One region of the Halobacillus sp. Cin3 genome, then DNA from elsewhere that is predicted to be linked to it. Evidence: a T-box and tRNA genes for the amino acid it is inferred to sense, from the RefSeq annotation. Region 1 holds a T-box; the other holds one or more tRNA genes.

Region 1 (8,529 bases):
TCAACCGGCTGTTCAAGATGGATTTTCTCGTATTCTTTACGAATGTCGTCGGTTTTTTGATTATGATTATTCATATTTTCACAAGGGCTCAAAATGTAATGGAGAAGGAAGGGGTGGCGCTGGTCAATGAGCTTCTCGTCATCCATATCAGCCTGGCGATTATCTCCTATGGCTTTTTCACGCTTTCCTTTATTTTCTCCATCATGTATTTACTGCAGTACCGGCTGTTAAAAAAGAAAAAATGGAATGCCAAATTGTTCCGGCTCGGGGATTTAACTAAGCTGGACCATTTTTCTTATGTTGCGGTCATTTTAGGCGTGCCCCTCCTCCTCATCGCCATCATTCTCGGGGTTGTCTGGGGCTATGTTTCAACAGATGTGTTCTACTGGTATGATTTTAAGACGCTCGGCTCTTTCCTCGTGTTGATCGGTTATATGATTTATCTCATTCTGCGGGTGGTTAAAGGGTATCAGGGACGGACCATTTCCATATTTAACGCCGCCGCCTTTTTATTTCTGCTTATCAATTTCTTTTTATTCAGCTCTCTATCCAACTTTCACTTTTAAAGAGGAGGAACAAGCATGAGGAAAATCATTATCGGCTCTAGAAAGAGTAATCTGGCCATCACTCAGACGGAATGGGTGATCGATCAGCTGAAACAGATTGATCCATCCTACGATTTCGAAATCAAGCGCATCACGACAAAAGGTGATCAGATTCTTGATGTGACGTTATCTAAAGTCGGAGGCAAAGGCTTGTTCATCAAAGAGATCGAACAGGCGATGTACGACGGTACCATTGATATGGCTGTCCATAGTATGAAGGATATGCCGGCTGTGGTGGCCGAAGGGTTGACAGTCGCTTCCGTGCCGATCCGTGAAGATCACCGCGATGCGTTCGTTTCCAATAATCACGTTGCCTTGAAGGATCTTCCGGAAGGCGCCATTGTAGGGACAAGCAGTCTCCGCCGTGGGTCTCAGATCAAAGCGGTCCGTCCGGATCTTGAAATTAAATGGATCCGCGGGAATATTGACACACGCCTTAGGAAATTGAAAGAGGAAGATTATGACGCTATCGTTCTGGCTGCTGCCGGTTTGAAGCGGATGGGCTGGGATGACAACCTCGTCACAGAGTATTTGGAGCCGGAGGTTTGTGTACCTGCTGTCGGTCAAGGAGCGCTAGCCATCCAGTGCCGTGAAGAGGATAAAGAACTGCGTGATTTTCTTATGAAACTGAATCATGAATACACGCAGACGACAGTGGCGGCCGAACGGAAATTCCTCCACGATTTGAATGGCGGCTGCCAGGTTCCTATTGGTGGATACGCGTACCGGAAAGGCGATGACATCGTCCTTACCGCTTTAGTGGGAACGCCGGACGGGAATACGATCCTTCATGAAACCGTAACCGGACAGGATCCAATTGAAGTCGGCAGACAAGCGGCTGATCTTTTAAGAGACCAGGGGGCACAGGAAATCGTTGATCGTGCCAAAGAGGAGTATGGTCAGTAATGGACGCGCCACTGCAGGGGAAGAACATCCTCATTACTAGAGGCAGATCCCAGGCGGCGCCGTTGAAAGAGCGGATCGAGGAAGCGGGCGGTGTTCCAAGACACACCCCGCTTCTCGCTTTTCAATTGAACGATCAACAGAAAAACGAACACATAGAAGATGAACTTCACGAATTTTCCTGGATTTTTTTAACCAGTTCCAATGCCGTGAAGTTTTTTTTCAAATGGCTGCATAGATATGGCTTGGTTCTTCCTGATCAGGTCCGTATGGCTGTCATCGGCACAAAAACAGATCGGGCGCTGCAGAGGTATGGAAGAAAAGCGGATTTTTTGCCTGCATCCTTTCAAGCGGCTAAAATGGAAGAGGAATTTTTTCAAATGTACCCGGATCCGGGAAAGCTTTTATACATACGGGGAAACCGTTCCCGGGACGTTCTTCCGGAAGCTTTTCGTAAACGTGGCGTGTTTTTCAAATCGCTGACCGTTTATGATACGCTGTTATTGACGAGTAATCAGAAAAATATTACCAGCTGGCTGGAGAACGGGGACCTGGATGCCTTAACGTTTACAAGCCCGTCCACCATACAGGCTTTTAGAGCGGTGACGAAGGGCAGCCGGGAAAGTGGGTTGTCCCTGCCCTGCTTCTGTATCGGACCGACGACGGCCCGGAAAGCGGAGGCGGAAGGGTTTACCTGCGTGTTTACTCCGCCGCAGTATACCATAGAACACATGGTGGAACAGATGGTTTTCTATTTTAAGAACGAAAGGAATCGATAGGAATGAAAGATCTGCAATTTAAACGGCACCGTCGACTGCGCCGTACGGAATCCATGAGGGCCCTCGTAAGAGAAACACATCTGCGCACAGATGATTTGATCTATCCGATTTTTGTCGTCGAAGGCCGGGATATTAAAAATCCAGTAGCTTCTATGCCGGGAGTCCATCAAGTGTCTCTTGACCACTTGACGTCCGAAATGGAGGAGCTTGTGACGCGAGGCATCCGTTCAGTGATCGTCTTCGGAGTTCCTGGACATAAGGATGACGTCGGGAGTGAAGCTTATAATGAAGAAGGCATCGTCCAGCGTGCGATCCGCCAGATTAAAGAAGAGGTGCCTTCCTTGACCGTCATTGCTGATACGTGCCTGTGCCAGTATACCGATCACGGCCACTGCGGCATCGTTCGTGACGGGGATATCGATAACGATGAATCCTTAACCTACATTACCCAGACAGCTGTCACCCAGGCACAGGCCGGTGCGGATATTATTGCTCCGTCCAATATGATGGACGGCTTTGTTGCAGCCATCCGCCTGGGACTTGATGAAGCCGGCTTCAGCCATATTCCAGTGATGTCCTATGCCGTGAAGTTTGCGTCCGCCTTTTACGGACCATTCCGCGATGCTGCTCACAGCTCTCCTCAGTTTGGAGACCGCCGTGCCTATCAAATGGATCCATCCAACCGACTGGAAGCTCTTAGAGAAGCAGAGTCTGACGTCGAGGAAGGCGCTGACTTCCTTATTGTCAAACCGGCACTGGCTTATCTCGATATTATGCGCGAAGTGAAAGACCGTTACAACCTGCCTGTCGTCGCCTACAACGTCAGCGGCGAATATTCCATGATCAAGGCTGCTGCCCAGAACGGCTGGGTCAATGAAAAAGAAATCGTCCTTGAAAAGCTGACCGCTATGAAGCGGGCCGGTGCGGATTTGATCATTACGTATTTTGCTAAAGATGCGGCAGACTGGCTGAAGGAAGACCAATCATAAGAAGGAAGGTGCTGACGATGAAAAACTTTGATCGTTCCAAACAAGCGTATCAGGAAGCTGTAGAATTGATGCCCGGGGGAGTCAACTCTCCAGTTCGTGCATTCAAATCCGTAGGCATGGATCCGATTTTCATGGAAAAAGGAGAAGGCTCCAGGCTCTTTGATGTCGACGGCAACGAGTATATCGATTATGTCCTGAGTTATGGCCCGTTGATCCTCGGCCATGCCGATGAAAGGGTGACCGACGCTTTAACAAAAGTGACGGCCCATGGAACAAGTTTCGGAGCGCCGACAGAGATTGAGAATCAACTGGCTGATCTCGTTCGCGAGCGCGTTCCTTCTATTGAAATGCTGCGTATGGTCAACTCCGGGACAGAAGCTACGATGAGTGCCTTGAGAGTGGCACGCGGCTATACCGGCCGGGATAAAATCCTTAAATTTGAAGGGAACTATCATGGTCATGGAGACTCTCTGCTGATTAAGGCTGGATCCGGGGTGGCGACACTCGGACTTCCTGATTCGCCTGGTGTTCCAGCTTCCATAGCCCAAAACACGATTACGGTCCCATACAACGATCTGAAAAGTGTCCAATATGTCTTTGAAGAGTACGGGGATGACCTGGCGGCGGTCATTATTGAGCCGGTTTCCGGAAACATGGGTGTAGTCCCTCCGAAGGAAAGCTTTCTCCAGGAGCTTCGCCAGCTGACCGAAGACAATGGCACGGTTCTGATCTTTGATGAAGTTATGACGGGCTTCCGTGTCGGCTATCACAGTGCTCAGGGCCATTTCGGTGTCACTCCGGATATGACCTGTCTTGGTAAGGTAATCGGCGGCGGACTTCCTGTCGGTGCCTATGGTGGGAAGCGTGAAATCATGGAACGTGTCGCGCCGGTTGGTGATATCTACCAGGCAGGGACGTTATCAGGAAATCCGCTTGCCATGACGGCCGGGTACCAGACGATATCGGCGATGACAGAGGAAGCCTATGCTTCCATCAGTGAACGTGTGGATCAGCTGATTGAAGGTTATAAAAAGGCGGCCGAAACCTATGACATTCCACTTACTGTTAACCGCGCAGGTTCCATGGTCGGTTTCTTCTTTACCAACGAACCTGTCTATAACTTTGAAACGGCCAACCAATCTGACCTGGACATGTTTAAGAGATACTATCAGGGTATGATTCAGGAAGGTGTCTATCTTCCACCTTCCCAATTTGAAGGGATGTTCCTTTCCGTGAAGCACACGGAAGCAGACATTGAACAAACGATTGAGGCGGTCAACAAAGTATTTTCAACACTTAAATAAACACCCCTTTTAGAAACAGGCAGCCGTTATCATCGGCTGCCTGTTTTCTTTTGAAAGAAGACCGGTGGGTAGCAGGATGTTTTACGGCGATTCCTCCCATTCATGTATATAACGATATCTTCCGCATAAGGTGTTAGTAGAGAACAGGAATACCTTAGGGAGGGACTCTGGATTGCCGAATAAACAAAATGTATTTTCCTTTTATCTGGATGAATCGATATGGTTTCAGGAAGGACAGGGTGTAAGAGAGCTGATTGGTATTTCTTTGGAGCCAGATATTACGATTGAAGACCGCGGAGATGAAGTCTGCCTGAAGGGGACCGTTGATCTCGGCGGTGAATATATTCCGACGGGTCCTCAATCCGAAGCGGAGCCATCGGGAGCTTCGGGAGCAAGGGTGATGGACAGCGTCGAAGCGCAGGAGGATGGTGTCTACGTCTTTTCCCACGCTTTTCCAGTAGAAATACGGGTCCCGTTGGAGCGTGTTTCCAATTTGGATGATGTGCTGATTGATATTGAGACGTTTGATTATGAACTGCCGGCTGACCGTCAGCTCCGCCTTCACGCACAAATCACGATTAACGGAGTCGAGGAAGCCCGGAATGAAGCGGCCAATGATGATGCGTTCGATGAGCCTGTCCAGGCGGGACCTGTCAACTTCAAGGAGGAAACGCCGGAAGCGGAGCGGGCGGTCCCCGAAAAAGAAGCCCCTGTATTCCGGATGAACGGACAGGAACAGGAAGAACAGGAGCAGGAGGATGACGGACGCTGGTTTTACAAGAAATCACAAAGCTTTCCTGAATTTTTCGGAACAGAGCAGGAAGCTGTCCATGACATCCAGCCTTCCTCCGATAGTACGTCAGACTGGGGAGAGGTCAGTGTGGAGGAATCCTCAGAGTCCAGTGAATCTGAGGCGGCCCCTGGTGGGATGGATGGCATCAAACAAATTTTCAAGCACTTGTTCCCGAACCGTGAGGATACGTATACTCGGATGAAAATGTATATTGCCCAGGGGGAGGAGACCTTGACATCCATTGCTGAGAAGTATGATGTTCCGGTCAGACAGCTGGAGCGTGTGAACAGCTGTGATGAGGATGTAGCCCCTGGACAGATTGTGTATATTCCTGATTAAATCCATTTGTATTTAAAAGCCAGCCACAGACCGATGACGAGTCCAAGAAGGAAAATATCGAAGGTCGTCGGCCAGAAAATGGTACGTAAAGCCTGGAAAATCACAATCGGAAGCAGAGAGGTTTCAATGACAATCAACCACGTCTTACACCATGGAGGCAGCCGGTAGCGGTACATTCGGCTCATCTGTTCACCTCGTTTCTTAAATCCAGAAGCCCGCAGGCCCTGTCTGCGGGCTTCTGCATATTTTTTGTCAGACAGTTGACTAAAGACGTATGTTCTATATACAATATGTAATATAGTCTTTATACGTGAAATGCTTAGATAGGGAGTAGTACGTAATCATTTCTTTCAGAGAGGAAAACAAATGGTGGAAGTTTTCCATGAACCCTGATTATGAAAGTCGCCCTTGATGCAGCTTCTTTGAACATGAGTAGGAGAAGCCGGTTCGAAGCCGTTATGATTGTGAGTGTGCAGGAGTCTCTCCTGTGAAATAAGGTGGTACCACGGAAATCAAACCCTTTCGTCCTTTTACTGGATGAAAGGGTTTTTTTATTTTCTCGCCTGGTAAACCCCTTGCAGAGTGTAATGACTGATATCAATTAAAGGAGGAAGATCAGAATGAGTGAACAGGATCTTTCAATGCCAACCAAATATGATCCGGCCGCTGTCGAAAAGGACCGGTACCAGTACTGGGTGGATGGGAAATTTTTTGAAGCGGAAGGTGATACGGACAAAGAACCGTATACCATCGTTATTCCCCCGCCGAACGTTACAGGAAAGCTTCACCTCGGCCACGCATGGGATACGACCCTGCAGGATATTTTATCCCGTGTGAAGCGGATGCAGGGCTATGATGTCCTGTGGCTGCCCGGGATGGACCATGCCGGTATCGCTACACAGGCGAAGGTGGATGCCAAACTTCGTGAACAGGGGGTTTCCCGTCACGACCTCGGCCGTGAGAAATTCCTTGATAAAGCATGGGAATGGAAGCATGAATATGCGAAGTTCATCCGCGCGCAGTGGGAAAAGCTCGGCCTCGGCCTTGATTATTCCCGCGAACGGTTTACGCTTGATGAAGGTCTTTCAGATGCTGTTAAGGAAGTATTCGTTACTTTATATGAAAAAGGCTTGATTTACCGAGGGGAATACATCATCAACTGGGATCCGGCTACACAGACGGCTTTGTCGGACATTGAAGTGGAGTACAAGGATGTCCAGGGAGCGTTTTATCATATGCGCTACCCGCTGAAGGATGAAGAAGGATCCATAGAAATTGCTACGACCCGTCCAGAGACGATGCTTGGGGATACCGCCATTGCGGTTCACCCGGAAGATGAGCGCTACAAGCATCTGATCGGTAAAAAAGCGGTTCTTCCTATTGTGGGAAGAGAAATTGAAATTGTCGCTGATGACTACGTCGACATGGAATTTGGTTCAGGTGCTGTGAAGATTACGCCGGCTCACGATCCGAATGACTTTGAAATCGGGAACCGCCACAGCCTTGAGCGTGTGCTCGTCATGAATGAAGACGGTACGATGAATGAAAATGCCGGGGCGTACAAAGGTATGGATCGTTTTGAATGCCGCAAGCAGATTGTCAAAGATCTTCAGGAGCAGGGCGTCCTGTTTGAAATAGAAGATCATATGCATTCCGTCGGTCACTCCGAAAGAAGCGGCGCTGTAGTCGAGCCCTATCTTTCCACACAGTGGTTTGTTGATATGAAGCCGCTGGCGGATGCCTCCGTTGACCTTCAAAAAGGAGAGGAAGCCGTTCAGTTTGTTCCGGACCGTTTTGAAAAACCATATCTGCATTGGATGGAGAACACCCGTGACTGGTGTATTTCCAGACAGCTGTGGTGGGGCCATCGCATTCCGGCCTGGTACCATAAAGAGACCGGTGAAATCCATGTAGGCAAGGAAGCGCCGAAGGACCCGGAGAACTGGAAGCAGGATGATGATGTCCTGGATACGTGGTTCTCTTCCGCCCTCTGGCCGTTTTCAACGATGGGCTGGCCGGATGAAGACAGCAGTGACTACCAGCGCTACTTCCCGACCAACGTTCTCGTAACCGGCTATGACATCATCGGTTTCTGGGTGAGCCGAATGATTTTCCAATCGCTTGAATTCACTGGTGAACGTCCGTTTAACGACGTTCTCATCCACGGGCTTGTCCGTGATGCTGACGGCCGTAAAATGAGTAAATCCTTAGGAAACGGTGTCGATCCTATGGATGTCATAGAGAAATACGGGGCGGACTCACTCCGTTACTTCCTGTCCACCGGCTCATCACCAGGCCAGGACCTGCGATTCCACTGGGAAAAGGTGGAGTCGACATGGAACTTCGCAAACAAGATCTGGAATGCCTCCCGTTTTGCTCTGATGAACATGGGCGGGTTGGAATTTGAGGATATCGATCTATCCGGAGAAAAATCCGTTGCGGATCAATGGATTCTTACACGACTCAACCAGACGATCGAGCAGGTGACGACCAACATTGATAAATACGAATTCGGGGAAGCCGGACGTCACTTGTATAACTTCATCTGGGATGATTTCTGTGACTGGTATATTGAAATGGCCAAACTTCCATTGTACGGAGAAGATGAGCAGCGCATTCATACTACGCGTTCGATTCTGGCTTATACACTGGATCAGACCATGAGAATGCTTCATCCATTCATGCCGTTCATTACAGAGGAAATCTGGCAGCACCTTCCTCATGAAGGGGAATCCATTACCCAGGCATCATGGCCTGCCGTAAGAGAAGATTTCCATAATGAACAGGCGGTTGCGGAAATGGATCGTCTCGTTTCCA
Region 2 (7,399 bases), on a different contig from region 1:
CGTGGACAAACCGGAGACGGGCTGCGGCTACCGGTTCATCGTTCTCATAACCGGTGAAGTGAAGGGACGCTTCATCATGCTCATCGATTTCAAGTTCTTCAGGTACCTGCTGTTCTTGTACAAAGACGATTTTTCTCACCGAGTAGGCATCGTCCAGCTGTTGTTTGTTTCTGACCTGACGGATATCCACAGTCTTCACCCTCTGCCAAGGCGGAATGTCTCGTAGACACTCCATGCGCCGTTTTCAAGTTGGTAAAGAAGCTGGAAACGATCGACCTGATCCTGCAGATCGAATTTAAGCATGGTGAGGCTGCCGTATACATCGGAAAATTCCTCGTCTGAAAGCTTCTGAGCAATCGTGATGTGCGGAACGAAGGCGAAATCTTTTTCTTCGGGCAGTACACCAGTGTAAAGTTTATCATTCAAATCAAAAATTTCATCGGATGGTTCAATCTTCAGATAGATGGTGTTGGTTACGGGCGAGAAGGAGCTTACCTTGTACACCCCGTAGGAGAATGGCTCTGTGTTCTTGGCAATTTCCCTCAGCTGCGGGATGATTTCACTTTCAATCTGATCTTCCTCCGCTTCAAACGCCTCTTTCATCGTAATGTGAGGAGGAATCAGCGCGTAATGAGGGTCATATCGCTTGCGGTAAGAATTCGCTACATCTTGTACTTTTTTTGATGGAAACACTGCTATTCCGTATTTCATTGAACTAACCTCCTGATTGTCCCATTTTAAAACGTTTATTCACCACTAAATATGTTCAATAAAGCCCGTTCAAAATCCTTCTGCCAGGATCCCCAAGTATGACCGCCATCCAGCTCATGGTACGTATAGGAGACCGGTTTTTCCTGTAGAAGATCCTTCAGCTTTCGGTTTGGTTCAAGAAAATCCATCCGCTCACCAGTTGTCGTCTCCACGTCCGTTTCCTCCAGACCGATGGTGTGATCGATGGTTAATGAAGAAAGCTGCCGGCCCGTGTTGACGACTTCCAGGACGTGATCATCGACATAAGGACTCTGCATGATGACATTTCCGAAAATATTCGGAAATTTAACAGCTGTCATTAAGGCAAGGGTTCCGGCAAGGGAATCTCCGGCCAGTGTGCGGCCTCTTCCCATATTATACCCGGGAAGCTGTTCATCAAGAAATGGGACGACCTCCCGGATGAGGAAGCTGACGTAGTCTCCCTGTCTCGGGCCGTCAGGATGGTATTTCTCCCTGCGGTCGTATTTATCCTTGTAATGTATACCAATGAAAATCGTCCGTTCCATACGTTCCTCCCTGTGGAGCTTATCGCTCAGAGTGGCGGCACGCCCCATGGAGTAATAATCGTTTCCATCCTGCATGATACAGAAATGGTACTTGTATAGAGGAGAGAAGTTGTTCGGCGTATACACACGAAGGGTCATTTCTTCGTCTAAGTACTGACTGTTTATCGTGTACTCGGTCATGGATCCGTCTCTACCCATAAATAGACCACCTCCTTACAGCACGGAAGTATATGAAAAATTCCCGCTTAAAATTCGATGTAAACGTTGCACTTCTTATTTTATCATAGAATTGTTGAAAAAGTGGAACAGATCAAGAACCCAAATCATGGGGGGAGGTGGGCTTGTTGAAAAAGTTTGTCGAATCATGTTGACTTCGATTGTCATTCATAGTATATTAATCTTTGTCAGCAAAAAACGACAAATTTCTACATAAGATTCCGTAGCTCAGCTGGGAGAGCGCCACCTTGACAGGGTGGAGGTCGTTGGTTCGAGCCCAATCGGAATCATCATACAAAGTGCCGGAGTGGCGCAGTTTCTCATCCAGGGAGAGGCTGCGTCACTTCTTTTTATTTTCCGGTCATCTTGTCCTCTTCTCCCACATATGCTGTTTCAAACGCCCTGGGCAGGACCGGGCGTGGTAAGAACAGGAGGAATGAACCATGCGGCCGGAAAAAATCATTTCCCCGTGTTATGGAGAAGTGACCGAAATCCTCGTCCAGAACGGGGAGTATGTCTATGAATGGGAACCCCTTTTTGTTATTAAACGGGACGGGACAGAGTCAGAGGTAGCGGTGGGCATCAGCGGCAGCCTGAAAAAGCTTTATATTAAAAAAGGTGATAAAGTGTCACCTGCAACCCTTCTTGCTGAGATGGAAGACGATATGATTATATCCGGCAGCGATTAATACAACAAAGAACCGTCCGGTATGTGGACGGTTCTTTGTTATTTGGCACACTGGTTATGAAGCGTCATTGCTTTTTAAGGAAATGGCTGTACCACACGCATCGGCCAGCTTCTGTGCCTGATGGTTAAACCGCTCAAAATCAAGCTCGTCCATATTCTCTACATCGACGGCCTTGATGATATAACAGCCGAACTGCCACACATCGTCCTGCACCTTCTCTTTTTGTATAAATGCCAGTTTGTACAGTACTTCCATCACCGAGTTCATGACCGACACATCATGATGGCCGTAAATCCGAATTTGATAGAAGCATTTATACAAATATTCACGGAAGGGTACGGGCTCTGCGATAAGACGCAGACTTCCTTCTTCGTCCGGGTAATACCGGATCGGCTCATACACATCAGCGAGCTCAATCAGCAGGGAGCCGATCCGGTTGATGCAGTTGGTAGCGGTGTGAGGGTCATTAAGGCTCGGAGAAATAGCGCGGACGGCTATTTCCACAAGCTTTTGAAGGGAAAATTCGATATCCTGTATGTCGACCCGCTCGTTACCGATGGCCACAAAGTTTCTGGCTTCTTCATAGTTTGAATCCTCTTGATCCGAGGTGCTCCAGTAATAAAACAAAGGCATACCCTTCTGTATATACTCCCCCATGGAAAAAGCGGTTTCCATTAAGAGGTCATTGTTCTCTGCCCATTGAATCAAGGAAGCGTAGTGGACACTTTGTACGTATCCGGATTTCCCTGTAGCAATGATTCCTTTGTCTGTGCTTTTTCGTTTTTCAATATCTTCCTTGTTCCAATCTGTGTAACTGTCATAATTTTTCTGTGAAAAAGTCCGGGTGATCAATGCCGATGTGCTCTTCCGAATGGTTCCGATTAAATTGTTCACTTTAATGAAACGGGAAGAGTGGTGGATGAAAATGATAAAGAAAGCAAGGCAGACGACAGACACGAAAACGGTTAGAAACGGACTGATTAAACCGGATCCGGAATCCTTCCCAAGCAGGAACAACTGCAGCAGGGAAAAAATGAAGCCGAAGGAGAAAACGCCCAACACGTGCTGGGTGATCCGGCTTTTCATAAAGTCCTGCAGTGTCCTGGGAGAGAATTGAGTGGTATAGGTTGTAAGGACAACCATAATGGTGGAAAAACTGATGGTTGTCATCGTTAAGATGGAAGTTACGAGCGATCCGTACAGTGTCTGAGCCACTGAGCTGCCTGTAAGGAGAAAATCGGGAAGGGCGTCCTTCCAATTGGATACAATCCACTCATCAAGAAGTATGGAAATCACAACGCTGAATATGGAAATCACGCTGTAAATGGCGGGAAGAAAAAGAAAACTGTCTCTCAAATCAATCCATCGTTTGCTGTTATTCATGTGAAAAACCTGCCTTCTGTATAATCGTTCTCTTTCTATTATGAACGAAATTTTAAAACCTACAAGAACGAAGGTTCCATGCATCAGCAAACCTCTATATCGTGTTCTACAACATAGAGGTTTTTGATTATTTTCGGAATGTCTCTTCGTGAAAACCAAGAGAGGTGGTCAGCATAACATGGGTATTTTTTTGTTGGTTTGCGGTCCTGCACGCGTGTCTGTATTAAGAATCCTTCAGGGATTTGAGAAGGTATGCAAAAGAAAAGGGCATAGACCGATCAACAGCTGTCCGCATCACATAGTAAAATAAGGGATTGGGGCATTTCCTTTGCGTATTTACAAACCGTTAAAAAATTCTTCACACTATATTGACACTTCGATTTTTCCGTAGTATATTATTACTTGTCACCAGGAAAGACCCACTATTATTTTGATTCCGTAGCTCAGCTGGGAGAGCGCCACCTTGACAGGGTGGAGGTCGTTGGTTCGAGCCCAATCGGAATCATACAAACCCACGTGCTGAAATGGTACAGTTTCTCGTCAATGAGAGGCTGTACCATTTCTTTTTTTATTAGAAGAAATTTGGATTCTCTAACGTGGTTCGTTACATATTCTTGTATAATGGGTAATAAATAGAAATCAGCTCCATTTAATAAATCTCTTCAGGAGGTGCGGCAGGCAGGATATGGGGAAAAAGAAAAAAGATGAAGAATTCGATGATTTGCTGGATGCTTTCAGAGAAGCCGTTTCATTGGAGGAAACCCGGTACTATTACATGAAGCTTCAATTGTTTCTGGATCACTATGAGGAGAGCAGAGCCGTATTTCAATCTACAGACAAAGTGGAGAAGAAAGACTATGAACCCTTACTGCAGGGAATGATGGAGGCCACTTCCAAAAAAGAAGTGGATTACTATGAAAGAGAAATCCAGCACTTGCTTGATGTGAAAAAAACTTAAAATTACATTTATTGTTATTTGAAGAACAAAATTGAAAAGAAGTATTTATTTTCTTGTTGGAATATTGTACACTGAAGGTAGCATGTTCATTATAGTAACTTTTCGTTTATACAATAAAAGACTTATCGAGGCGGCCTGCTTTGGTGGATGATTAGTGCATAGTTCTTATGTTTCTAAATATCTTCCAGCGGCCGCCTTTTTAAGTTTAGGGGGATCAATAATGTGGACACGCTCCTGATTGCCGGTTGTATCGGAGGGATGACAGGCGTTGTGGCTCATTTGATGAGAAACGGAAAGGTTTTGGTTTTCCCGAGGAGGCGGAGACGTCCAAAAGGCATTTATCTCGGGTTTTTAGCAGATTTTTTAATTGGCGCCGCAGCGGCGGTTTTTGCTGTCACATACCTTGTACCGGAGCCGGGCATGCTGCGGACTTTGATCGGCATATCGATCCTGGCCGGGATGACGGCAGAGAATGTACTTTTGAAAAGAGAATTGAACGTAGAAAAAGCGAAAGTGGAAGGATTGGACCGGATCAATCAGCGTTTAAAGTGACCGGACCCATCCTTTTTTTGTTTCAATCCACCAGAATCATAAAATGATCATGCTCCGTATCGACAGGCGCTGCTTTAAAGATGCTGGTATACACCGCCTTTAACTCCTCATACAACACCTTCGAATGAACCGTTGTCAGATAAGTATCGGGATTTTTTTGGTAGGCTTTCAGTTTATGTAGATCCAAATTGACGGTATACGAGTAAAAGAGATCCTGTGATCGTAGAAAAGGTTTTTCGCACGGGGTTTGACCGTCATCTGTAAGCGGGGAACGGCTGTGGATCCGCAGCTTTTTTGGTGAGGCATCCTCTTCCCATTCGCTGGACACCCCGTAGAATGTAGCAAAGGGAGGTTCTTTGCTTTGATCGATATATGTCGTCTGAAAGCTGAACTCAATGGCACCTTCCCTGCCGGTTACTACACAGAAGGCAAGGTAGGTCCGGTTGGATGCTGTACCTTGAGCGAGGTCTTCTTGATTGCTGAAACAATGACAGAAACTGGTTCGGGCCATAAGCGACACCATCCTTCCCATACAATTATGGATAATTATAACACGTCCACCATTCCGTTAGTCGGTTAAACAGCGTTCGGTGAACGAAAAAAAGCCGCTTCCGCAGCTTTCTTATCCGTTGACGGGTATTCCTCCGTTTACATGCAGCATCTGACCTGTAACATAGCTGGAATCACTGGAGGCCAGATAGACATAGGCAGGGGCCACTTCCCTCGGCTGACCTGGACGGCCCATGGGATTGTCCGAACCGAATTCAGACACTTTTTTCTTGTCAAAACTAGCTGGAATCAACGGCGTCCAGATCGGCCCGGGGGCCACCCCGTTGACACGTATGCCTTGATCGATCAGTGATCCGGCAAGGGAGCGGGTGAAAGAGGTGATGGCACCTTTCGTTGATGCATAATCAATGAGCTGATCGTTCCCTTTATAAGCTGTCACCGAAGAAGAGTTGATGATACAGGATCCTTTCTTCATATGAGGCAGGAGGGCTTTCGTCATATAAATGTAGGAAAAGAAATTAACGCGGAATGTTTCCAGAAGCTGTTCATTGGAAATGTCGAGCACACTTGTCTGCGGATATTGAACGGCTGCATTGTTGACAAGAATATCTATGGTTTTAAATGTCTTTACAACCTGTTCGGCGATGGTTTCGCAGAACTCCGGTCCTCCGATATCCCCGTGATACAGCTCACAGCGTCTGCCTTCTTTCTCGATTAAGCTCTTCGTGGTTGCTGCATCTTCATGCTCATCCAGATAAAGGACAGCTACATCAGCCCCTTCCTTAGCAAAAAGCAGGCTGACCGCTCTGCCGATCCCACTGTCTCCTCCGGTGATGACGGCGGTTTTACCGGCTAGTTTTCCACTTCCTCTATATGTCTCATCTGCATACTCCGGCAGCGGATTCATTTCATACTCGTAACCAGGCTGTCGTTCTTGATGCTGTTCCGGCTGTACGGCCTTCTTTTTCTTCATGATGCGTAACCCCCTATGTACAAATGGTTAAAATTGGTGCAGACCCGCTTCCGCTAGCTTGCCCTCGGGGCCGGCTTCTTATCCTCCCATTCTTTCAGGGTGTTGGATATAGGATTTACGTGTCATTCTGTTCATTCCAACGGCCATTCATTTAACGTTTCGTCCATTGATGTGTAAAAATTCAGAATTTATACTTATCTTGAGTGAAAAAATATATGAAACCAGAGGTGACATGATGGAGACAACTTTCTCGAAGTCGAATCAGGTGGTTATTGAAAACTTTATCCATGGCGAGTGGGTTCCTTCTGAAGGAGGTCAGGTGGAAGAAGTTCCAAACCCGGCTACTGGACAGACCATTGCACGCGTCCCTATTTCAACTAAAGAAGATGTGGATCAAGCGGTCCGATCAGCGAGAGAGGCTTTTCAGTCCTGGAAGAAGACTCCAGTACCGAAACGAGCGAGAATCATGTTCAAATATCAGCAGCTTCTGATTGAAAACCGTGATCAGCTGGCTGAAGCGTTGACACAGGAAAATGGAAAGACGAAAAAGGATGCAGCAGGGGAAGTGCAGCGCGGCATCGAATGTGTGGAATTTGCGGCAGGGGCACCTAGTCTCATGATGGGGGACGTGCTTCCGGATATCGCCGAAGGGATCGATTCAGGGATGTACCGGTATCCAGTAGGGGTCGTCGGTGGAATCACACCATTTAACTTTCCGATGATGGTTCCGCTCTGGATGTTCCCTCTTGCGCTCGTATGTGGGAATACCTTTGTTCTTAAGCCATCGGAACGGACGCCGATTTTAGCAAAAATGCTGGTAGAGCTCATTCATGAAGCGGGA

The links. The T-box of region 1 lies ahead of QMA39_RS07270 (valine--tRNA ligase). A T-box ahead of a tRNA ligase gene usually reads a tRNA of that ligase, here a tRNA-Val.
Region 2: it has a tRNA-Val gene. The T-box ahead of QMA39_RS07270 (valine--tRNA ligase) is inferred to sense a tRNA for this amino acid. The anticodon was not compared.

The regions. Positions count from the first base shown of each region.
Region 1 is NZ_CAMZMV010000001.1:1,348,616-1,357,144, reverse strand. It holds gene ccsA (cytochrome c biogenesis protein CcsA) at 1-566, shown strand, start outside; gene hemC (hydroxymethylbilane synthase) at 582-1,511, shown strand; gene QMA39_RS07295 (uroporphyrinogen-III synthase) at 1,511-2,287, shown strand; gene hemB (porphobilinogen synthase) at 2,290-3,276, shown strand; gene hemL (glutamate-1-semialdehyde 2,1-aminomutase) at 3,294-4,580, shown strand; gene QMA39_RS07280 (LysM peptidoglycan-binding domain-containing protein) at 4,753-5,712, shown strand; gene QMA39_RS07275 (hypothetical protein) at 5,709-5,897, opposite strand; T-box leader at 6,024-6,245, shown strand; gene QMA39_RS07270 (valine--tRNA ligase) at 6,333-8,529, shown strand, end outside.
Region 2 is NZ_CAMZMV010000005.1:209,898-217,296, forward strand. It holds gene QMA39_RS16430 (GNAT family N-acetyltransferase) at 1-190, opposite strand, end outside; gene QMA39_RS16435 (YjcG family protein) at 196-711, opposite strand; gene QMA39_RS16440 (alpha/beta hydrolase-fold protein) at 747-1,475, opposite strand; tRNA gene QMA39_RS16445 (tRNA-Val) at 1,711-1,783, shown strand; gene QMA39_RS16450 (biotin/lipoyl-containing protein) at 1,937-2,182, shown strand; gene QMA39_RS16455 (DUF2254 domain-containing protein) at 2,237-3,565, opposite strand; tRNA gene QMA39_RS16460 (tRNA-Val) at 3,998-4,070, shown strand; gene QMA39_RS16465 (hypothetical protein) at 4,251-4,523, shown strand; gene QMA39_RS16470 (DUF4257 domain-containing protein) at 4,746-5,075, shown strand; gene QMA39_RS16475 (hypothetical protein) at 5,098-5,586, opposite strand; gene QMA39_RS16480 (SDR family oxidoreductase) at 5,698-6,558, opposite strand; gene QMA39_RS16485 (CoA-acylating methylmalonate-semialdehyde dehydrogenase) at 6,794-7,399, shown strand, end outside.